DNA from 3 places in the Oceanobacillus sp. NCCP-135 genome. Region 2 is predicted to be linked to each of the others. Evidence: predicted binding sites of a transcription regulator. Region 2 holds the regulator's gene; each other region holds the start of a gene.
What was found. The regulator LexA, encoded in region 2, represses DNA repair genes until DNA is damaged. The targets are predictions, from matches to a motif close to CGAACATATGTTCG.
Positions count from the first base shown of each region.

Region 1: AC6HVZ_RS05185 (YhjD family protein) is a predicted target of LexA. The motif match lies at 5,018-5,031, and genes of this name have one in related genera.
Region 3: recA (recombinase RecA) is a predicted target of LexA. The motif match lies at 5,479-5,492, and genes of this name have one in related genera.

Region 1 is NZ_BAAKSZ010000005.1:40,561-48,718, forward strand. It holds gene addB (helicase-exonuclease AddAB subunit AddB) at 1-3,335, opposite strand, end outside; gene lepB (signal peptidase I) at 3,580-4,131, opposite strand; gene AC6HVZ_RS05180 (TVP38/TMEM64 family protein) at 4,189-4,836, opposite strand; gene AC6HVZ_RS05185 (YhjD family protein) at 5,053-5,442, shown strand; gene AC6HVZ_RS05190 (competence protein ComK) at 5,345-5,911, opposite strand; gene AC6HVZ_RS05195 (hypothetical protein) at 6,023-6,166, opposite strand; gene AC6HVZ_RS05200 (fatty acid--CoA ligase family protein) at 6,422-7,975, opposite strand.
Region 2 is NZ_BAAKSZ010000002.1:2,592-10,749, forward strand. It holds gene AC6HVZ_RS01675 (Tn3 family transposase) at 1-1,105, shown strand, start outside; gene lexA (transcriptional repressor LexA) at 1,261-1,884, opposite strand; gene AC6HVZ_RS01685 (YneB family resolvase-like protein) at 2,164-2,802, shown strand; gene AC6HVZ_RS01690 (DUF896 domain-containing protein) at 2,953-3,186, shown strand; gene tkt (transketolase) at 3,291-5,294, shown strand; gene sirA (sporulation inhibitor of replication protein SirA) at 5,439-5,897, shown strand; gene AC6HVZ_RS01705 (YneF family protein) at 5,943-6,164, shown strand; gene AC6HVZ_RS01710 (cytochrome c biogenesis CcdA family protein) at 6,529-7,233, shown strand; gene AC6HVZ_RS01715 (Na(+)/H(+) antiporter subunit B) at 7,302-7,727, shown strand; gene AC6HVZ_RS01720 (response regulator) at 7,749-8,132, shown strand; gene AC6HVZ_RS01725 (CcdC family protein) at 8,156-8,158, shown strand, end outside.
Region 3 is NZ_BAAKSZ010000009.1:86,093-94,250, forward strand. It holds gene yfmH (EF-P 5-aminopentanol modification-associated protein YfmH) at 1-503, shown strand, start outside; gene ymfI (elongation factor P 5-aminopentanone reductase) at 513-1,229, shown strand; gene AC6HVZ_RS08750 (DUF3243 domain-containing protein) at 1,318-1,581, shown strand; gene AC6HVZ_RS08755 (DUF3388 domain-containing protein) at 1,747-2,538, shown strand; gene AC6HVZ_RS08760 (helix-turn-helix domain-containing protein) at 2,556-3,464, shown strand; gene pgsA (CDP-diacylglycerol--glycerol-3-phosphate 3-phosphatidyltransferase) at 3,560-4,138, shown strand; gene AC6HVZ_RS08770 (competence/damage-inducible protein A) at 4,138-5,382, shown strand; gene recA (recombinase RecA) at 5,560-6,597, shown strand; gene rny (ribonuclease Y) at 6,829-8,158, shown strand, end outside.

The DNA of each region.
Region 1 (8,158 bases), on a different contig from region 2:
GGGTTGAGATGCACCCCACCTGATGTCATATCAATTCCTGCCTGCATCATCAGCTGATGAATATGCTGCTGTAGACTTGTAAATGTTTCATTATCAGCGATTTTTGAATAACTGTAAAATCCACCGTTCTTTTTAACACCTGCAGGTACGATCTGGCTTGAACCTGATGCGAGTGATGTATCCATAAGCTTAACGATCTCTTCATCTGATAAAAGCAGCCCTTGCATTTTATACTTTTTAAAAATTTCCTGCTCGATAGCTTCATCCGTCATTTTTGTTTTTCCAGATATCATTGGATTATGCACATGGAAATAAAGGACGCCGGCTGGTGTTGCTTGCTTACCAAGCCAACGCTCAGAATGTGATATAACCACATCCAAATATGCGAGCATTTGCAGTGCCAATCCATAATAAACTTCGATCAAATTCAGCCCCTTAGCGCTTGACTTATAATCTATAATTCTCAAAAATAATGAATCTTCATTCAATGCTTTATCAACACGGTCAATTCGTCCACCCAACATCAATTCAAATCCATTTGGAAGCGGCATTGTTAAAGGTGGTAATGTTTGATTTATTCCAAAGCCTAGCTCCAGACCAACAGGTGAAAAACTGCTTTGTCTTGCCTGTTCACTTAATACAAACGCTGCTCGGGCAATGACTTCCTGAAGCTTCTTCTGAATATATTTATAACGATTTGAGCTATGCAATATTTGATGCTGTAGGATGGGAGCTAAATGAACAACAGCCTTCTCTGCATAGGCATCTGTGTCCTTTTTATTTAATTGTGCAAAATCTTTACCATCCACCTGAATCCACTCTGTAATTGTTTTTAGAGCTTCATGAAAGAGTTGTCCAATATCAGGTGCATCTAATTTAAAGGTTTTTCGTTCATCAAGCTCTAAGCTATATTTGGCAAAATGCTGATAGGTGCATCGATAATATGATTCTAGCCTGGAGACACTTGCTTTCACCTGTTTTGGATACAATTTTTCAACCGTTGCAGGTGACAGATCGGTCGGATTATTTTGATAATACAAGCTTTGCAGAATCGTATAGGTTGTACTATATTTTGGTTGATGTTTCATATACCAATTTAACACATGCCACCAGATAGGATTAATTGGATATCCTTTCCGGTTTCTTGCCAGCTGTGCCGTTAAAGCAGATCTTGTTTTCACAGGCGTCGTAATAAACCGATCTACCTCCACTAGTTCATCAGGATCCTGCAATAATAGATGATCGCTACAAACTGAAAACAAATCTTCTATTCTTTTTATTAGCTGGGATGGCATTTTCGCCTTTCCCTCTTCATCACTTAATGGATAACTTATCCAAAGACGATCTTTTGCCGCAGTAAAGGCGATATACATATAAAACCAATCATCCAGCAATTGTCGCCTGCTGCTTTCTGCTAACCTAAGACCATGTTCTGTAAGTATTTCTCTTTCCCGCTCATTAATCATACCTTCTGCAGGTGGCTTCATCGGCCAGACACCATCATTTACACCTAGTAAAAAAGAGCTCTTAATTCCGCTGATTCTTGACCGATCAATGGTACCAACAATAACGTGATCAATACTCGGAGGAACATGGGCAAATTTTAATGTTTCAAATCCAGCATCTAGGGTGGAACGAAATGTAGTTAATGTCATGCTCTCATCCCCAGCCATTTCCACTATTTCATCAAATAACTGGATTATCGCATTCCATACCTGTTCCTGCTCGCGGGCTTTTTCTATTTCTCCCAGCTTGTCAAACTGTTCTCGAGTTTGCTCCAGGCTTTTTGGTACACCTAAATTTTCCAGCAGCATATACGTGACTTCACATAATTCCTGAACTGTAGAAGCATTTCTCATTTGTTCATCAAAAGGCTGTAAAGCTCGTACAACCTGGTTTTTATACCTATTTATTCGCTTTTGTATTTCTCTCTCTGAATCCGTTTGAGTTTTCTTGTCAAAACCACGGAATCGCTGAAATTCCCATTCATATTCAGAAGTCCAACGCTCTCTTGAACGAACCCCATATTCAAGTACATAATTTTCCAATTCATCAATTGCATCATTGGTTAAGGGGAATTCACGATCAGACTCAGGAATAAACCCTGTTTTTAACACACGAAAAATAGCGTCATAACGCCAGTTCCCCTCTACAATATCTAAAACAGAACGAATAAACTCAATCAGTGAATGGTTAAGCATAGTTCTTTTTTCATCTATAAATACGGGGATTTCATAGTCACTAAAAATGGTATCAATGAGATCATGATAGGTTTCTGTTTCTCTTATAAAAACTGCAATATTATGAAATCGGTAATTTTCCTCCCGAACGAGCCGAATAATTTCCTGTGCTGCACCTTCTACTTCAGCGCGTGGATGGACAGCCTCTGCAATACTTATCGGTACCTCTCGTTCATAATTAGGAGCTGGCCTGACATCGAAGTTTTGTTCCAAATGTGTAAAATAAGATCTATCTTTAAATCTTCCATTTGCGGGATCTAAAACTACTGTTTCATCAATGGTGATTTGGTTTTCATGAGCGATTTGCTGCAGTATATGATAGGTCTCGCTTGTTTGATAGAAAAGATCCAGTTCAGAAACATCCCTATCCGGTTTATCTAGCGTTAAAGTAATTGTTACACATTTGCATTTTTTCATTAATGCCTCCACTACAATGAGCTCCTGTGGGGTGAACCGGTGGAATCCATCAAAGTAAATTTCAGCATCATTCAGTAAAGTGGATTGATGTATTTTAGCTGCAAGCAGCTGTAATTGATCTTCACTATCAATATATTTATCCTTTAATGCAAGCGTGAGTTTTTCATAAACATAAACCAAGTCGTCTAATTTTGCAGCCAAGGCTTCTTCTCCAGGTTCTTTATGTACATATTGGTTTATTTGATCTATTTGTAGTTGCAGGACTTCCGGTGTAATCTGATAGCGTTTAAACTCCGTAATCATCTTCTCCAGTTGATTTAAGAATCCCTGCTTCTCCATTGCTTTTTGAAAAACACGCCACTCCCCGTGTTTTTCTTCAATAATTTTTCGAAGCATCATTTGAACACCAACTGAACTGATGAATTGTCTTGTACTTCCACCTGTCTCTTGCAGTACACGCCACGCCAGACGCGAAAAACTAACTACCTGCGTGCGAATGCTTCCCCTTATATCTTTATCATTAAATAATGCGTATTCCTGTTGAAACGTCATTTGATCTGGAACAATGTAAAATATCGGTGAGCCTTGTGGACTATCTACTAGTTTTTCCTTTATTTCATCCAAAGATCTACCACTTTTCCCTGTTCCTGCTCTTCCCAATAAAAATCGGAGTCCCATTTTCAAACCTCCACTCCTGTTAGTATTGATGCAATTACTTCGAAATATTACTTTTTCCAGATTAGGAAACGTTTTGCCACTTATCTACTGAGAAAAATGCTAAAATGTCTTTCCAGAGGTCAGAGACCAGTAGTCAGATTTGAAGAAATCGGCGAAAAAGCCGATTTTCGTTGATAATTTCTTACTTCTTAAAAAATAAAGCTTTTATCCCTCTATTTTACCAGAGATAAAAGCTCTAATATAGTTATTTGCCAAGCATTACACTCGCCTTGGATAATGGCCAATATTTCATTCCTACTTTTCCTACTAGCTGATTCGTTGATATAAAACCAAAGGATCTGCTGTCAAGGCTGTCTGAGCGGTTATCGCCCATCACAAACAGCTTAGAGTCAGGCACGGTCTCCTTACCTGTTACTTCTGATAATGTGAAATTGTTTGTGTATGGTTCCATATTACTTGCTTGAATATATGGTTCAAGAAATTCTTCTTCTACATATTCTCCATTTATATATAGGTTATCATCTTTATATTCGATATCATCACCAGGTAGACCAATGACTCGCTTCACATAATCATCTTCCTCATTTGCATGGAATACGATAACATCAAAGCGATCCACATCCTCCAAATTATAAATAACTTTGTTTACCATCAACAAATTGCCATCGTATAATGTCGGCTGCATCGATTCACCATCCACTACATAACTTGCAAATAAAACGGAGCGAAAAATCAATGCCAAGGCTATCGCAAAAAAGATCACTGGAACAATTCTACGATAATTTATTTTCCTCATACTGAACCTTCCTTCAGAGTACTGTTCTACCTACAGCATACCCTGATTGGAGGTAATTTAATCCTCTTTGGCATCCTTTAGCTGTGATCGCTTCTCGATTCTTTTCTCCAAATATTTACCTACCATCCAAAATAACACAATACAAATACCTACCACAATAGTCTTTGTTGGATTTTTTGCGAATTCCAATATACTTGTTCCAATATACGCTATTGAAAATATCATAACTGATTTCCCTAAAAATACAGCAAGGATAAACTGCTGTTTACTAATTTTCGATAACCCTGCAACTACATTTATAACTGCAGATGGGGAAAACGGGAAACACATTAAGAGGAACAAGGGACCAAACCCATGCCTCTCCAGCCATGATGTTACTTTCTTCACTTGTTTATTATTGCGTATTGCTTTAAATATTCGTTTATTTCCCAGTCTACGAATAATAAGAAAAACAAGAATAGCTCCTAGGCTTGATCCCATCCAAGACAATAAAAACCCTTCTAATAATCCATATGCGGCTGCATTTGCAAAAACAAAGACAAACAATGGTAAAAAAGGTAGAAATGCTTCAATAAATGGTAACAGAATTCCTGGTAGGGGCCCTAAGCTTTCATAATCACTTAATAGCTGCATAATATATTCGTCTAGTCTGTCGTTTTCAAGCATGATTCTCCAATCAGATAACTTGATGCTAAATACATACATTTAATTAAAATCTCCTCATTCACAAATAGATCTTTATTAATAGTATCTCTATATTTATTTTAATGTAAACTATGAAATCTGCATAGTATTATTAACATTTTGCCACTTTCTTTTCATTTTCCAAGTTTATTTTAATTTTTTATGTTATTTTTTTTACTTTTATCATATAATATAATTATAGGGAACAAACGTTCTTTTTGTAAAGGAGGATTACACATGCGTTATCTTAGTGACGAAGAATTACAGATTGCTTCACGTTTTCTCTTTCTCTCCATGGCAATCATCGTGATAAATCAGGATATTCAATCCATCAAAACAGGGGCATTTAAAATTAAAGATCCATATATTAAGCTATTAGAAAAAATGACGGCTGAGGCTGTAAAGGAACGTAGAAACCTGCGAAATACAATGGAGAATAAGAAAATAAGCGTTGTTACATTAAATAAAAATGATTCTTTTTCATCCTATCTTTTCCTGTGCCAGGGGCGAGAAGAAAAGCGAAATTACTTCAATCCTGCCATTCGGAAAAAGGTTGAGACAATTCTGCAGGAACTTTTGAGAAAGGCTCTGCCACCACTTCAATCTTATTCTGCTGCAAAAATTTAATCCGATTATCAAGCAAGTAGCGGAATTGTGCTGTTCGTTGGATCTGATTCAGCACAGAGCCATAAGAAACATCAAGGATAACATTTTTGCCATTTTTGAAAACTACTTGTGTACAATGATTTGCGGCCCTATTCACTTTATCAATATGGGAATGAGCAATCCATGAGCATTTTGAATTCGTCGGTGAGGTGGTAGGAAAGAAATACATTCCACTGGTAGGATCGATGGAAATCGGGGCTTTATGTGTAATTCCACAAATATCCCTGGTTCCGTCCTGTCTGCCTTTTAGACTTGCACCAAAAAATTTACAGGCATAATCTATGATCTTACTCGGAGAACGATCGACAACGTATTCCTCCTCTTCTTCAAATATAAACGTAGTAAGCGTGCCTAATCTGTCTTGTTTGGCTACAACGGCCAATGTCATTGGGGTAATTTCATACGATGGGATATAATATTCACTTAACATTTTTTCATCTTCCTTTCAATGTTAAATGAAAAGAAAGTGGCTTATATTATAATCTATCAAATTTTCAGTAAAAAAGATAGATAAAAACAAAATTTTTCAAAAAAACTTTTTTTATTCTACATTTTCTGCGGTTTTATCCACTTTTTCAGCATTTGTGCGATTAATTTCCTCTGGATAGTGTTCTTCCATGATATGAAAATCTGGGTTTAATAAAGTAAATGTAGCCAGCTCTGGAATTTCATTATTATTTTTCATCACACGACAATCCTTTTTTTATTTAGATTGCCCCTAAGTGATGAAATTTATACGTTGCATGCAAAAAACACCTTGGAGCAAAATAGCTTCAAGGTGTTTTTTTAATCCAGGCTACTGCTTGTCCCAAGCGCTTTTCTACGCCCAACGGAGCCAAATCAAACAACTCAGCAGTTACGTCGTCTTTTACATCGAATTGAAACAAAACTTACGAAAAGAGGTTGTGCGAAAAGCACCTTTCATTCAATACCACAATTATTACAATAAGTGTGCTTCATTCACAATTTTTTCACGAAGACTTCTTCTAAGAATTTTTCCAGTTGTATTTTTTGGAAGTTCGTTTAAAAATTCAATTTTAGAAGGGATTTTATATTTTACTAATTGCTCTTTGCAATACTCTATCAAATCTTCTTCTGTTACCGTTACATCATCGACAACAACAAAGCTCATTACTGCTTCACCTGATTTAAAATCAGGAACTCCAACTACAGCTACTTCAGTTACGTTGGGATGTGAATATAAGACCTCTTCCACTTCTCTTGGATAAACATTATATCCACCGACGAGAATCAGATCCTTCTTACGGTCTACAATGTAAAAATACCCTTCATCATCCATCCTAGCCATATCACCCGTATAAAGCCATCCGTCCTTTAAGGCTACTGCTGTCTCTTCAGGCATTTTATAGTAACCCTGCATCACATTTGGTCCCTGAACAATCAATTCACCAACTTCACCTGTCTCAACTTCTATCCCAAACTCATCAACTACTTTATTTTCAACATTTATGATATTCCTCCCTATCGAACCCGGTTTTCTAGGGCGATCTAATGGATTAAAGCATGTCACAGGTGATGCTTCTGATAAACCATAGCCTTCTGAAATTTGTACTTCGAATGCTTTTTCAAATTCCTTTAATAAAGCAACAGGCATTGAAGCCCCACCAGAAATACATAAACGAATTCCGGCAAAGTCTTCCTTATTTTCTTGTGCGCTTTTCAATAAATAATTATACATTGTTGGCACACCAGCAAATACTGTACTATTATATTTCTTCGTAATTCGAAATACTTCCTGTGGGGAAAACTTCGGCATAATTAAAATCGTTCCCCCATTCATTAATGGTGCATTTAAAGCTACTGTTAAGCAAAACACGTGAAACATTGGCAATGCCGCTATTACACGGTCTTGCCCATTTATTGTTAAATAATCAGCAACATCCTTTGCGTTAGAGAATAAGTTTTTATGTGTTAACATGGCCCCCTTTGGTTTTCCAGTAGTTCCGGAAGTATATAAAATAATTGCTAGATCTTCATCCGTAAGCTCTGGAGCACTATAGTCCGTATTTCCTTCCTGAATTAAATGTGTAAACGATTTCAATTTAGCAGAAAGTAAATTTTGATCGAACTCTAGGTCAGCTCCTGACTCACAGATTATGTAATGATTAACTTCTGGCAGTTTATCCGCAATATCAGCAAACTTTTCAAGCAATACATCCATTGTAATTACAGCTTTAACATCTCCATCCTTTAAAATATATGTCATCTCATGTGTTGTATACAATGGATTAATCGGGATAACGACAAGTCCCAACCTTAGAGCACCATACAAGCCGATTATATAATATGGGCTATTTCCAACTACTAAAGCAATATGATCGCCTTTTTTATAGCCTAGCTTTTCCAATCTTGAAGCAAACCTTCTTACCGCTCCATCTAATTCCATATAACTCGTTTCTTTATCTTGAAAAATATAAGCAGTTTTTGTTGGATGTTTTTTAGCAGTAATTGATAATTGATCACTTAAATTCATAAACAGTCCCCCTTTAATTATGAATGAACAATCATTCATAATTATTGTAAAATTTATATTAATTATAGAATACAGATCATTAAAATTCAAGTCGAAGCGCTAACATTTTTTTTACGTGAGAACCTATAATACTTGTTGGTATCGGGGAACAAAACAACTATCACCCTCATCTAGCAGCTAATG
Region 2 (8,158 bases):
GGCGATGGGTACGAATATTGGACTAACTAAAATGGCAGAAGCAACGCCTGATATTTCATATCGCCAGATGGCTAATGTTATGCAATGGAGATTACATGAAGATGCAATGACACGGGCCCAAGCTACACTGGTAAACTACCAACACCGTCTATCCTTGGCTTCATATTGGGGAGATGGATCAACATCCTCTTCGGATGGTATGCGTGTACCTGTTGGTGTATCATCATTACATGCAGATTCAAACCCGCATTATGGAACTGGGAAAGGGACAACAATTTACCGTTTTACAAGTGATCAATTTTCTTCATTTTATGCAAAAGTTATTAATACGAATGCCAGAGATGCTGTACATGTGATAGATGGATTATTACATCATGAATCTGACCTTACAATAGAAGAGCATTACACTGATACAGCCGGATACACGGATCAGGTTTTCGGATTAAGTCATTTGTTAGGATTTCGTTTTGCACCTAGGCTAAGAGATATAAGTGACACAAAATTATATACCATTTCTTCCCCCAAAGATTTTCCAAACATAAAAGGCATACTTCAGGGTAAGATTAACACAAACGTTATTAAAGAAAATTTTGATGATGTATTAAGGCTGGCGCATTCAATTCGGGAAGGAAGAGTTTCTGGATCATTAATCATGGGGAAGTTAGGTTCATATGCAAGGCAAAACAAAGTAGCCACAGCCCTTCGAGAGATTGGGAGAATTGAAAAAACAATTTTTATTCTTGATTATATTACAAATGAAACATTAAGAAGAAGGATACATCGTGGGCTAAATAAAGGTGAAGCCATGAATGGATTGGCTAGGGCTTTATTCTTTGGTAAACGTGGTGAATTCAGAGAGCGAGGCATACAAGATCAACTCCAAAGAGCTAGTGCATTAAATATATTAATCAATGCAATAAGCTTATGGAACACTGTATATTTGGGTGAAGTGACAAAAGAGTTTAAGAAAAAGGATGTTCTAAAAGAAAATTTACTTCCACACATTTCACCTTTAGGATGGGGACATATTAATTTTCTTGGGGAATATAAATTTGATTCGAATAGCTTGCCAGGGAATTCTCTAAGATCATTGAATAAAAGTTAAATTAAAGTATAAGCCAAATTCCCTAACGTACAGGTATTTGGCTATATTTATGTCAAAATGTGCTTAGCGTACAAAATTTCCGAAATGTTGGCGGTACCCCTGAGAGTGAATTTTATAACTGGAAATAAATAAAAAGCTGCCAAATGGCAGCTTTTTTAATGAATATTTCTATATAACCCAATGACTTTCCCCAAAATGGTTACATTCTGGTAAATCAATGGTTCCATTGTGGCGTTCTCAGGCTGCAAGCGAATATGGTTCTTTTCTTTAAAGAAACGTTTTACAGTCGCTTCATTTTCTTCGGTCATTGCTACAACAATATCGCTGTTATCAGCAGTGTATTGTTGTTTCACAATTACCATATCTCCATTTAGAATTCCAGCTTCAATCATACTCTCACCATCAATGACCAGAACAAATAGATTATCATCCGGCCCGGCACTTGAAACTGGTATTGGAATAAATTCCTCTATATTTTCCACGGCTGTTATTGGCAGCCCCGCTGTAACTTTTCCAATTACAGGAGCATATCTTGCTTCTTCCTTAGGGATATTACTATCCTCTGATAAGTCAAGAATTTCAATTGCCCTAGGTTTCGTAGGGTCTCTCCTGATATAGCCCTTACTTTCAATTCTAGCAAGATGGCCATGCACAGTAGAGCTTGAAGCAAGTCCGACCGCCACTGCTATTTCACGGACGGATGGTGGATACCCTTTCTCCTTTACCTGATCTTTAATAAAATCAAGAATCATTTGTTGCCTTTTAGAAAGTTTAGTCATCTATTAAACACCTCGCACATAGGATTTATTAATGATAGTTTACCATCATAATCCAATAAAAGCAAACATTCGTTCGAAAATCTATTGACAGGATCATACGTTCGTGGCATACTAAATATATCGAACAAAAGTTCTAAACTTAAAAAAGGAAGGATAGATAATATGTTTGAAAAAATGACAAAAACAGATGCATTTTATTTAGTTGCCTTTGCATTAACTTTAGGATTTTTATGTTTTTCCATGATAATTAGCGGATAATTGGGTGAAGGGGATCTTATTTTGAAAGCCATTATATATTGTCGTGTCAGTACAGATAAAAAAGCACAGGAAACATCTTTAGCCAGACAAAAGCAAGAATTAGTAAAAATGGCGGAAAGATATAATTTTCAAGTTGTGGAATGTATCGAGGAGCAGATGAGCGGATTTGAGATAGATCGTGAGGGGATTTTTCGAATGCTTGACTACTTTTCAGAGAGTAAAGCAGAATGTTTATTAATTCAGGATGAAACCAGACTAGGCCGTGGAAATACAAAAATTGCTTTATTTCATCAGTTGCAAAAATTAAATATACCTATATATACTGCGCTCCATAACGGGGAATTGGAGCTTTCAGACTCAGATTCAATGGTGCTGCAAATTGTAGGTATTGTTGAAGAATATCAAAGAAAAATTCATAATGCGAAAATTAGAAGAGGAATGAAAAAAGCAATTGCAGAAGGATACGAGCCCAGGAAGAATCTATCTAATCAGCATAAAGCACCTGGAAGAGAAAGAGTTGACTTTCCTATTGATGAAGTCGTTCGCTTAAGACAAAATAACCTAACCTTTGAGGAAATTACAAATACATTAAATGGCCTTGGTTATTCTGTCTCAAAGGCAACAGTGCACAGGCGATATAAGGAGTTTCAAAATACTTGAATATAATATACAGGCAAGGTAAGATAAAAAGGCAAGAACTGTTATAGTTCTTGCTCTTTTAGTGTGATAATGCCTTTTTAAATGGACACCCTGATCCTTTGGCACTCGCTTATTGTAAAAAATTTCACCCTATGCAGGAGGTTGAATTATATGATATCTAAAGAAAAACTGGAACGAATAAATTCACTGGCAAAAAAGTCAAAAAATGAAGGGTTGACTCCAAAAGAAAAAGAAGAACAAAAAGAGCTCCGTGAACAATATCTAAAAAATGTACGAAGCTCATTTAAAAATGAATTTAAATCAATGACAGTAATCGATCCCGAGGGTAATGATGTAACCCCACAAAAGGTTAAAGATTTACAGGAAAGAAATAAAAAGCATTAAAAATGGTTAAACATTAAGTATTCTAATACCTTGTGACAAATGATGTTTCAGTATAGAATAAATGAGTATACACAATTTATCTAGAAATGAAAGGAGAAATAAAAATGTCTAATATTACTGAACAACTATCCATTAACACGATACGTACACTATCAATTGATGCAATTGAAAATGCAAATTCAGGTCATCCTGGCCTGCCAATGGGTGCTGCTCCGATGGCATATACATTGTGGACTGATTTTATGAATCACAATCCAAAAAGCTCAAAATGGTTTAATAGAGACCGCTTTGTACTTTCAGCAGGTCATGGTTCCATGCTTTTGTATAGTTTATTACATTTATCTGGATATGACGTTACAATGGATGATTTAAAGAACTTCCGTCAATGGGGATCAAAAACACCTGGGCATCCAGAAGTTAATCATACAGATGGAGTAGAAGCAACCACCGGTCCTCTTGGTCAGGGTATTGCGATGTCTGTAGGAATGGCTATGGCTGAAGCTCATCTTGGTGCAAAGTTCAATAAAGATGATATATCAATTGTTGACCATTACACCTATGCCCTGGTTAGTGATGGTGATCTGATGGAGGGTATTTCACATGAAGCGGCTTCCTTGGCAGGCCATCTTGGTTTAGGAAAATTAATTGCATTATATGACTCAAATGATATTTCACTCGATGGTGAACTAAACCGTTCCTTCTCTGATAACTCTGAACAACGTTTTAAAGCTTACGGATGGCAGGTTCTTCGTGTGGAGGACGGAAACGATGTAAATGAGTTAAGAAATGCAATTAAAGCAGCACAGGAAAATAAAGAACAGCCAACTTTAATTGAAGTGAAAACTGTAATCGGATATGGCTCACCAAATAAATCCGCTTCAGCTGCCTCTCATGGTGCTCCTTTAGGTGGAGATGAAGTCAAATTAACGAAAGAATATTATAAATGGACACATGATGATTTCCATGTGCCTGAAGAAGTATATGCTGATTTCAACGAGAAAATTGCTGGAAATGGTGCAGATGCCGAAGATAACTGGAATCATTTATTAGAATCTTATAAAGAAAAATACCCTGAGCTTGCAAATGAACTAACTCTAGCTATGAAGGGTGAGCTTCCGGTAGATTGGGAAAAAGAATTGCCAGTATTCGAACCGGAAAAAGACACACTTGCAACAAGAGCATCTTCTGGTAAAGTTCTCAATGCAATTGCAAAAACTGTACCGAATTTCTTTGGTGGAAGTGCTGACTTAGCGGGATCAAATAAAACAACAATTAATGATGAAGTAGATTTTTCCCGTAAAAACTATGCAGGCAGAAACATCTGGTTCGGTGTACGTGAACATGCAATGGCTGCTGCCTTGAATGGTATGGCATTACATGGTGGATTAAAAGTTTATGCAGGCACATTCTTTGTGTTTAGTGATTACTTAAGACCGGCAGTTCGTCTGGCATCCATCATGAATACTCCTGTTACTTATGTGTTTACACATGATTCCATTGCTGTAGGTGAGGATGGACCAACACATGAGCCCGTTGAACATCTGGCAGCATTACGAGCAATACCAGGGTTATCACTTATTCGTCCGGCAGACGGAAATGAAACACAGGCTGCCTGGAGATTAGCATTGGAATCAGTAGATACACCAACTGCATTAGTGCTCACAAGACAAAATCTTCCTACATTGGAAGGTACAAAAGAAAATGCATACGAAGGTGTCAAAAAAGGTGCATATGTCGTTAGTAAATCAGAAAAAAGAACACCAGATGCATTGTTGCTCGCAACTGGATCGGAAGTTCAATTGGCAGTAGCTTCACAACAGGCATTAAAAGAAAAAGGAATTGATGTTAGTGTTGTGAGTATGCCATCATGGGATCGTTTTAATGCACAGGATGAAGCATATAAAAATGAAGTAATACCACCAGCAGTGAAAAGCCGTCTTGCGATAGAAATGGCTTCCCCATTCGGATGGGAACGTTTCGTTGGCGATAATGGTAAAATATTAGGTATCGATACATTCGGTGCATCTGCCAAAGGTGAAAAAGTTATTGAAGAATACGGATTTACTGTAGATAATGTTGTTCAGCATGTAGAGTCATTGGTAAAATAAAAATTTAATACTATTTGGATGGTTCCACTTTAAGGAGCCATCCTTTTCTATGCTTTCGACAAAACTAGTGCTTTTTTGCAATATAATCTGACACTTTTTTGAAATAGTTTACGTATAATAGAATATAAAAAGGAGAGATTCCTAATGTATACGTATTCTGTGTTTTGGATAAATGAAGGAATTGCAAAGCATTATTTTCATAAAAGTGATATTTTATATCGATTTTTAAGAGATTATCAATATAATCTTGATAGAATAGATCTTATAGCACAATTTGAGTATATTACAAAGAATTTCTCTAACAATGCTTTGGTTTCACATATTAAAAAACATTATCGGGAAAAAGAATTAATTAAAATAAATGGTACACAGATTGAAATATATAAAGATATGACATCTATTTCTTTACATATTAATGAAAAACATTTAGAATTTCGGTGTAAAACAATCCAAGATGCAGAAGAGTTTCTATTTCCGGCACTGAGGAAATTCCAACCAGTATTATTTATTACGGGAAAAGATATTGATAATTATGGTTGGATTTCTCCTGTGATAAATTCCAGTAAATTTCAAGAAAGACAAGTATTGTATTCTCATCTTTAATTTATTATACTTTACAAGAGACAACACGAAGGAGGAAAGCTTTAAATGGACGTAATTTGGGTAGTATTAATTGCTATAGCAGCGTTAATCGCTGGTGTTGCTCTTGGATTTTTCATTGCCAGAAAATATATGATGAGCTATTTAAAAAAGAATCCACCTATTAATGAGCAAATGCTTCGTACGTTAATGATGCAAATGGGACAAAAACCATCACAGAAGAAAATTAATCAAATGATGCGTGCAATGAATAATCAGCAAGATAAGTAATATAAATATAGAAAATATATTCGGATCAAGATGCCATTGCACTATCCCCCTTGCTATGTATAAGTAAGGGGGATTTGTATACATCCTGGATTCCCGGAATTTATAACGAGGTAGTCTACAATTGCCGATATAACAATATTCTTACCTCGTTATACAAAAATATATGTAACGAGTATTTATATGTATAAATCCCTATATAATTACATTCCTCGTTATAAAATAGTGTTTTTTTTCGGGAATCCAGGATACATATGTGTATGATTATTTACCATAGAAAAGTTTCCGATAATTGTCATATTCATTTACTTCTTTTGAGGATGCCTTCTGTTAAACTAATATTAGCGATGTAAATAGGAGGATTACTATGTCTGAAATTAATATTTTTCTTGCATTTGGTGCAGGCTTTTTATCATTTATATCACCATGTGTGTTACCACTCTATCCAGCATTTCTATCCTATATTACAGGAATGAGTGTTAGTGAAATAAAAGAAGAAAATAAAAAAATGAATAAAAAAGCTTTATTACATACTATTTTCTTCCTGATTGGTTTTTCAAGTGTTTTTATAATGATGGGCTTTATGACATCATTTATTGCTGAGTTTTTATTAACAAATCAAGATATAATAAGACAGGTTGGTGCGATCTTAATTATATTTTTTGGACTTGTTATCGTAGAAATATTTAACTTTAAGTTTTTAATGAAAGATAAAAAGATTACATTCAAAAATCGCCCAGCAGGTTTTGCTGGTTCTTTCCTAATTGGTTTAGCATTTTCTTTGGGCTGGACACCGTGTACCGGGCCGATTCTGGCTATTGTTCTGTCATTGGCTGCAACAGATCCGAATATGGGAATGGTTATGATGATTAGTTATATACTTGGTTTCTCTGTTCCATTCCTGTTATTAGCATTCTTTATAGGTAGATTTACATGGATTAAGAAACATAGTCAAAAATTAGTGAAAATTGGCGGGTATATTATGATTTTTATGGGTATTGCCTTATTCTTTGACTGGATGACAGACTTAACATCATTTTTGGCAGGTTGGTTTGGATTTTATGGGTTTTAATGGATTTTCAAACGATCATAAACTATAATTAATAATTAGATATGTTATAAAGGAGGAGAGAGCATTTAATGTACAAACCAAATGATCTTATATTAAGAACAACTACATCATTAATTGCCTTTATCCTGTTGGGATTTGCAGTTTATTTATTACTAGCTGGACACAACTCTCCAGGAGGCGGATTTGTAGGTGGATTGATGACATCCGGCGCTGTGTTATTAATGTATATGTCTTACGGGATAGAAGCCGTAAAAAAAATGTTGCCGATTAATTTTGTTACATTAATTCCGATCGGCTTAGCACTGGCTGTAGTGACAGGCTTAGGATCATTTTTATTTGATGTACCATTTTTGTCACAAACTTTCGGTTACTTTACTGTACCAATTTTTGGTGAAATAGAGCTAGCAACTGCAATGCTATTTGATTTGGGTGTTTATTTTACGGTAGTGGGAGTAATGATTACGATAATTTTGACCATCGCAAATGATCAATAATGATTAGGGGGAAGCATTGGAATGGCAAAAATACTTATCGTCGATGATGCAAAGTTTATGCGGGCAACATTATCAACAATTCTGAAAAAAGATCGTCATGAAGTTATTGGAGAAGCAGAAAATGGAATAGAAGCAATAGAGCGATATAAAGAACTTATGCCGGAATTAATCACAATGGATATTACCATGCCTGTGATGAATGGGATCGATGCTATTAAGGGAATTATGGATTTGAATCATAATGCTAAAATTATTGTATGTTCAGCTATGGGGCAACAAAAAGTAGTTGTTGAAGCAATTGAATCAGGAGCTAAAGACTTCATCGTTAAACCTTTTGATGAAAACCGCGTGTTTGAAACGGTCGATAGAGTATTAAATGAATTTGATAAAACCGTTACAACCTGATCAACAAGGAAGAGTGATTTATCATG
Region 3 (8,158 bases), on a different contig from region 2:
TTGGAATTAAGGAATCTGCCACTGCATTAACAAAAGATGAATTTTTAATTAGAGATCTCCTTCAAAGTATGATTCTTGATTATTATTTTTCAAAAGGTGGTTCATTTTATCAAGAGCTATATAATGGAAATCTTATTGATGACAGCTTTCATTATGAAACAAACCTGGAGAAAAACTTTGGTTATACGTTAATAGGCAGCAATACAGAGCAGCCTGATCAATTTGCAGACAAAGTTAAAGAATTACTACTGAATACAAACACTGCATCATTTTCTGCTGAAGCTTTTGAGCGAATGCAAAAAAAGAAAATTGGTCAGCTTCTAAGGGCGATGAATTCATTAGAGTTTATAGCCAATAAATTTATTCATTATAATACGATGGGTATCGACCTGTTTGATGTAATTCCGGCAATACAAAAATTAACACTTCAGGAAGCGAATCAATTCGTTCAAAGTTGGATTAAAGAAGAAAATTTAGCATTATGTACTATCGTTGCAGAGTAGGGATTTATGATGGGGAAGAATGTATTGATTATCGGTGCCAGCGGAGATATTGGAATTGCTATTGCCAAGCGACTGGCAGATGAAGGCTATCAATTATTATTGCATTATAATAAGAACAGGGAAATGATTGATGTTTTCAGGAGCACAATAAATGATGATTGTGTGCTGACAGTAATCCAGGCTGATTTGAGGAATGAAACGGAAACGAAAAAGTTGCTTGTTGAACTGGTTTTTCCGGTAGATTATATTATTTTCGCAAGTGGTACAGCCCATTTTGGTTTATTTCAGGATACCTCTGAACAGATAATGGATGAGATGCTCACATTACATGTCAAGGCACCCTGGATGATTACAAAGCATTTACTGCCTGCCATGATCAGACAACAATTTGGTAAAGTTTTATTTATCACATCTATTTGGGGAGATCAGGGAGCAAGTAATGAAGTCATTTATTCCTCTGTGAAAGGTGCTCAGAATAGTTTTGTAAAAGCTTTGGCAAAAGAGGTTGCCCCAAGTGGTATCTCAGTGAATGCGATAAGTCCAGGTTTTATTGAAACCAAAATGAATGATAATTTAACGGATGAGGAAAAGGAAGCACTATTTAATGAAATACCTATGAATCGAGCAGGAAAAGCCAGTGAAGTTGCACATATTGCGCATTTTTTACTGGAGGATAAGTCCAGTTATATTCAAGGAGAAATAATAAATATGACTGGAGGCTGGTAGGCTGCATTCTAAGTTCAATTTAAAAACATGTATAAACAATAGAAAAAATCAAATACTATACATGTAAAATATTGAAGGAGGCAGATCTATGTCAGTTCTGGATAATTTCGATAATTGGAAAGGCTTTTTAGCAAATAAGCTGCAAACTGCACAGCAACAGGGGATGAGCCAACAAACGATTCAAAATGTTGCTCATGAAGTAGGAGACTATCTTTCCCAAAGTGTTGATGCAAAGAATAATGAAGAAGCCGTACTGCGGGAATTATGGAATGCAGCTTCTGAAGACGAGCAACAGGCAATTGCTAATACAATGGTTAAACTTGTACAAAATCAAGGAAATACAAGTCAATAAGTACTATTCAAAAGAGAGAAGCTGTATACTAAAAATACAGCTTCTTTTTATTTATGTGATTAATCTCTTTTCACTTGTCGTAAAATCATTTATTATAGAATATAGATTGCATATTTAAAATGGATTGGTTAACATGAATAAAGTATGTTAAAAAAGGAGTTAATTATGGAAAAAACAGAATGGTACCTTGAATATGAAATTCAAATGAACCGTCCTGGTTTACTCGGCGATATTTCGTCTTTATTAGGAATGTTGTCAATTAACATTATTACAATAAATGGAGTTGAAAATGGAAGAAGGGGTATGCTGCTTCTTTCAAAATATGATGAACATATAACTAGACTAAAATCAATATTACAAACAATGGACACAATTAAAGTAACGAAAATTCGAAAACCAAAGCTACGTGATAAATTGGCCGTACGTCATGGCAAGTATATTCATAGAGATGCAGGTGACCGTAAAACCGTGCGTTTTATACGGGATGAGTTAGGATTGCTTGTAGACTTTATGGCTGAGCTATATAAACAGGAAGGACATAAGTTGATAGGCATACGCGGATTGCCAAGAGTCGGTAAAACGGAATCAGTTGTAGCTGCAAGTGTTTGTGCCAATAAACGCTGGTTATTTGTTTCTAGTACTTTACTCAAACAAACTGTTAGAAGTCAGTTGATTGAAGGAGAATATAATAAAGATAATATTTATATCATCGATGGAGTTGTATCTAAAAGGCGATCAAATGAAAAACATTGGCAGCTGATACGGGAAATCATGCAACTTCCTAGCATTAAGGTCGTAGAACATCCGGATATTTTTGTTCAAGCTACAGAATATAATATGGATGATTTCGATTACATTATTGAATTACGCAGCCATGAGGATGAGGAAATTACATATGAACCTGTAGAAAAAGGACAATTCGGTCAGGAAAATGGCTTTTCTATGTTTGATTTTTAAAATGGATGGTGTTAGTTATGGAAATAGGTGCAAGATTAAAAGAAGCTAGAGAGGCAAATAATATTTCTTTGGATAGCTTACAGGAAACAACAAAAATTCAGAAAAGGTATTTACTGGCAATTGAAGAAGGGAACTTTCAAATCCTGCCAGGTAAGTTTTATGCACGGGCATTTATTAAAGAATATGCGAATGCTGTTGGTTTGGATCCAAACGATCTGTTAGAGGAATATAAAGAAGAAATCCCTAAATCTGAAGAGGAAAGCGATCTTCAATATACAAGGATACAACGATCAAGAAAAGAAAATAGAACTGACAAAAATCCAGCCATTTTCTCTATCATACCAACGATCATTGTAGTTTTATTAATTATTGGTATTTTCTTTGTTGGCTGGTATCTGATTAAGGAAACTATGTCTGGAGATGATTCCTCCCCACAAGAAGAACCAAATGATAATATTTATATTAAAAATCCGGATGATAAAGAGGAGCAAAACAATAATCCGGAAGATGAAGAATCAAAAGATACAGAAGGCTCAAATTCTGAGGAAACGCATGGAGACGATCAGGCAGAAGAGGGGTTTAAGTCCGAATTAACCCTTGTAGAAGAAGGTACTGGATCAGCGCCAGTATCGGTATTTGAATTAAATAATCCAGGAGATGAAGTCTTATTAACAATTGAATCAGAAGGATATTCATGGTTGGATGTAAAAAATGGAAATGATGAAGTGTTTTATAGTAAAACCTTTTCCGAAGAAGAGCCAGCTTTGGAATTGGATATGACCGGGGAAGATCGAATTTACCTTAATATCGGCCATGCACCAGATATTAAAGTCCAAATAAATGGCATTGAATTAGAGTATCCAGTTGATCCGAATCAATTTGTACTGCAAAGAATATGGATTGATGTTAATCAAGAAACTGAATAATATAGATAAACCCTTCCTTTTATCTGATATGGAGGGGTTTTATAACTTATATAAAAAGAGTTTTAGTGGATCAAGCTATAGGAGGAAAAATAAAGATGAATATACCAAATAAAATTACATTATCACGCATTTTTTTAATTCCAATTTTTATTATTTTATTAAGTATTCCATTTGATTGGGGAAAATGGAGTATCGGCGATGCAGCGTTGCCTGTAGCTCATTTTATTGCAGCTTTAATATTTATTATTGCTTCAGCAACAGATTGGGTTGATGGTCACTATGCCAGAAAATATAATCTGGTAACCAACTTAGGAAAATTTTTAGATCCACTTGCGGATAAGTTACTTGTATCAGCTGCCTTAATCTTATTAGTGGAAATGGGATTTGCACCAGCGTGGGTAACGATCGTTATTATTAGCAGGGAGTTTGCGGTAACCGGTCTAAGATTAGTTGCTGCCGGTGAAGGAATTGTTTTAGCGGCAGGAAGTATGGGAAAATTAAAAACAGCTACACAAATGATTGCCATAGCGGCCTTATTACTTCATAATTTTCCTTTTTCCTACATTGGTTTTCCATTTGGAACCATTATGTTATATATAGCTTTATTCTTTACGGTGTACTCTGGTATTGATTATTTTGTGAAAAATTGGCATGTAATGAGGGATTCTAAATAATGAGTCAGGCTAAAGCGGAAATTATTGCAGTTGGTACAGAATTGTTACTGGGACAAATAGCAAATACAAATGCGCAGTGGTTATCACAGCAGTTAGCTATGTATGGTATCAATGTTTTTAATCATGTAGTAGTGGGAGATAATTTAAAGCGGGTGGAAGATACATTTGCACTTGCAGAAAGCCGTTCAGATATAATAATTATAACGGGTGGTCTTGGTCCAACAGAAGATGATTTAACTCGGGAAGCATTTCAAAGCATATCTGATTTACAAATAGTAGAACACCATTCTTCCATGGAGAAGATACAACAGTTTTTTGATAAGCAAAATACTGTTATGACGCCTAATAACCGTAAGCAGGCGCGTGTCTTTAAAGGTGCTGAAGTGCTTGAAAATAAAGAAGGAATGGCACCAGGAATGATCCTAACCCATAATACTAAAACCTGGGTGTTCCTACCGGGCGTTCCTAGAGAAATGAAGCAGTTAGCTTCGGATAATGTTTTTCCATATCTTCAAAAACTAACTGGAACTAAAGAAATCATTAAATCAACCGTCCTTAAATTTATTGGAATAGGTGAATCAAAGCTAACACATGAACTAAGCGATATTATTGAGTCACAGAGCAATCCAACAATTGCCCCACTTGCGCAAAATGATGGTGTTGTAATCCGGCTTACAGCAAAAGAAAATTCGAAGGAAAAAATAGATCGATTAATTGAGAAATCAAAACAACAAATTCTTCGTAGAGTTGGAGATCACTTTTATGGTATTAATGATCAGACGCTTGAAGAAAGAGTAATAAATTTATTAAATAGCCAAAATAAACAGATAGCCTCAGCAGAGAGCTTAACCGGAGGGCTATTTACCAGTAAACTTATTTCGGTTAATGGTGCATCTGCAGTTTGTCTTGGTGGCATTGTCTGTTATGATACAAAAATAAAACAAGATGTGCTTGGAGTTTCTGAGGAGACATTAGTAACCAATGGTGCAATTAGTGCAGAATGTGCAATTGAAATGGCAGTAAATGTAAGAAAACAACTGGGTTCTGCTATTGGCATAAGTTTTACAGGTATTGCTGGTCCGAGCGTTGTGGAAGGTCATCCTATAGGAACTGTTTTCATATCCGTCAGCAATAATGACGGGGAAACCTTAGTTGAAAAATATACTTTCCAGGGTAATCGAAATATAATCAGACATAAAACAGTATTAAAAGGTTTGGAAATTCTTTTTAACTACTTAAAATAACAAAATACAGGGTTATTATGTAAAAGAAATTGCTTTTTAAGCATGCTATTCTACTCTATAATTCTATTTTACAGGTGAAAACACCTGTAAAATATGAGAACGTTTATTCGTTTTTTTCTTGGCAAATCGACAAAAACAATGTATGATATAAATAGGTAAATAAAGGAGGAAAAAACGGTGAGTGATAGAAAACAAGCTTTAGATATGGCGTTAAGACAGATAGAGAAACAATTTGGCAAAGGCTCTATTATGAAACTTGGTGAACAGGAGGGTCAAAAAATTGCAACAGTGCCCAGTGGTTCATTAGCATTGGATGTAGCGCTAGGAGTTGGCGGTTACCCCAGAGGTAGAGTTATAGAAATTTACGGTCCGGAGTCCTCTGGGAAAACGACAGTAGCATTACATGCAATAGCTGAAGCACAAAAAAAAGGCGGACAAGCTGCTTTTATAGATGCAGAACACGCGCTTGATCCTACCTATGCAAGAGCATTGGGTGTGGATATTGAGGAATTATTGCTATCACAGCCTGACACAGGCGAACAAGCCCTAGAAATTGCCGAAGCACTTGTGCGAAGTGGTGCAGTTGATATTATTGTTGTGGATTCCGTTGCTGCATTAGTTCCTAAAGCGGAAATTGAAGGGGAAATGGGCGATTCACATGTAGGTCTGCAGGCACGCTTAATGTCCCAGGCATTACGAAAGCTTTCAGGAGCAATTAACAAATCAAAAACTACTGCAATTTTTATTAACCAAATTCGTGAAAAAATAGGTGTAATGTTTGGGAATCCAGAAACGACACCTGGTGGACGTGCGCTTAAGTTTTATTCATCTGTCAGGCTGGAAGTGCGCCGTGCAGAAACGTTGAAACAAGGTAATGAAATCGTTGGAAATAGAGCAAGAATTAAAGTAGTCAAAAATAAAGTAGCACCACCATTTAAACAAGCAGAAGTAGATATCATGTATGGGGAAGGGATTTCAAAGGAAGGTGAAATTCTTGATATCGGGTCTGAGTTGGATGTTGTTCTCAAGAGTGGAGCGTGGTACTCCTATAATGAGGAAAGACTTGGTCAGGGCCGTGAAAATGCAAAACAATTTTTAAAAGAAAATCAGGAAATGATGGAAGAAATCCACAATGCCATCCGCAAACATTATAATTTAGATGAAGAAGATGAAGCAAAAGAGGACGCAATAGGTCAGGAAAGCTTTGATGTATAAAAAATTAAAAACTTCCTAATTATCAATTGATAATTAGGAAGTTTTTAATTTACTGCAAATCCTTTATTAAATACTTGTGGCGTTTTCTTGACATTCGTTATGTAGACAATTAAAATTAAAATGTATAATTTTATAATTTATTTATAAGATTTATTGTTATTTTTGCATTTTAAATGGGTACATGCCGACAATAATGAATTGTACAATTTTATAGCAATAGGAGGTGAAATCATGGACAATCCTTTAATCATCTCCATTTTGCTTGCTTTAATCCTTATCGTAGGTCTGTTTGTTGGTTATCTGATACGTAAATCGATTGCAGAAGCTAAAATTTCAAGTGCTGAAAACTTGGCTAAACAAATAGCTGAGGAAGCACACCGGAATGCAGAGGCTGCTAAGAAAGAGGCACTTCTTGAAGCGAAGGATGAGAATCATAAACTTCGCCAGCAGTCAGAAGAAGAATTGCGCGAACGCCGAGCGGAAGCACAAAAACAAGAAAATCGTCTAATGCAAAAAGAAGAAAATCTGGATAGAAAAGATGAAACATTAGACAAGCGTGAACTTTCGTTAGAGAAAAGAGAACAATCACTAGCAGAAAAACAACAACAAATTGATGAAATGGAAAGCAAAGTGGAAGCTATGAAAAAAGAGCAGCAAACGGAGCTTGAACGCATTTCAGGATATACAACAGACCAGGCTAGACAAATTATTTTAGAGCGCATTGAACAAGAGGTAACACACGAATCGGCACTAATGATTAAAGAAGCTGAAAATCGTGCCAAAGAAGAAGCTGATAAAAAGGCAAAAACTATTCTTTCGTTAGCCTTACAACGCTGTGCTGCGGACCACGTTGCAGAAACAACTGTATCCGTTGTAAACCTACCTAATGATGAGATGAAAGGTCGTATTATTGGCCGTGAAGGTCGTAACATACGAACACTGGAAACGTTAACTGGTATTGATTTGATCATCGATGATACACCAGAAGCAGTAATTTTATCTGGTTTTGATCCAATTCGAAGAGAAACTGCTCGTATGGCATTAGAAAAACTCGTTCAAGATGGTAGAATTCACCCTGCAAGAATTGAAGAAATGGTGGATAAATCCAGGCGTGAGGTTGATGAATATATACGGGAAATTGGTGAAGAAACAACATTTGAGGTTGGTGTACATGGACTGCATCCAGACTTAGTAAAAATACTTGGCCGTCTAAAATATCGTACAAGTTATGGTCAGAATGTCCTGAAGCATTCAACAGAGGTGGCATATCTCTCGGGATTGCTGGCTGCTGAATTAGGTGAAGATATTACATTAGCCAAGCGAGCAGGATTACTTCATGATATTGGTAAAGCAATTGATCATGAAGTTGAAGGAAGTCATGTTGAGATCGGTAAAGAGCTGGCAATGAAGTACAAGGAACATGGGGTTGTTATTAATTCGATTGCTTCTCACCATGGTGATGAAGAACCAACGTCCATCATTTCTGTTCTGGTAGCTGCAGCTGATGCATTATCCGCTGCACGCCCTGGTGCGAGAAGTGAGACATTGGAAAATTATATTA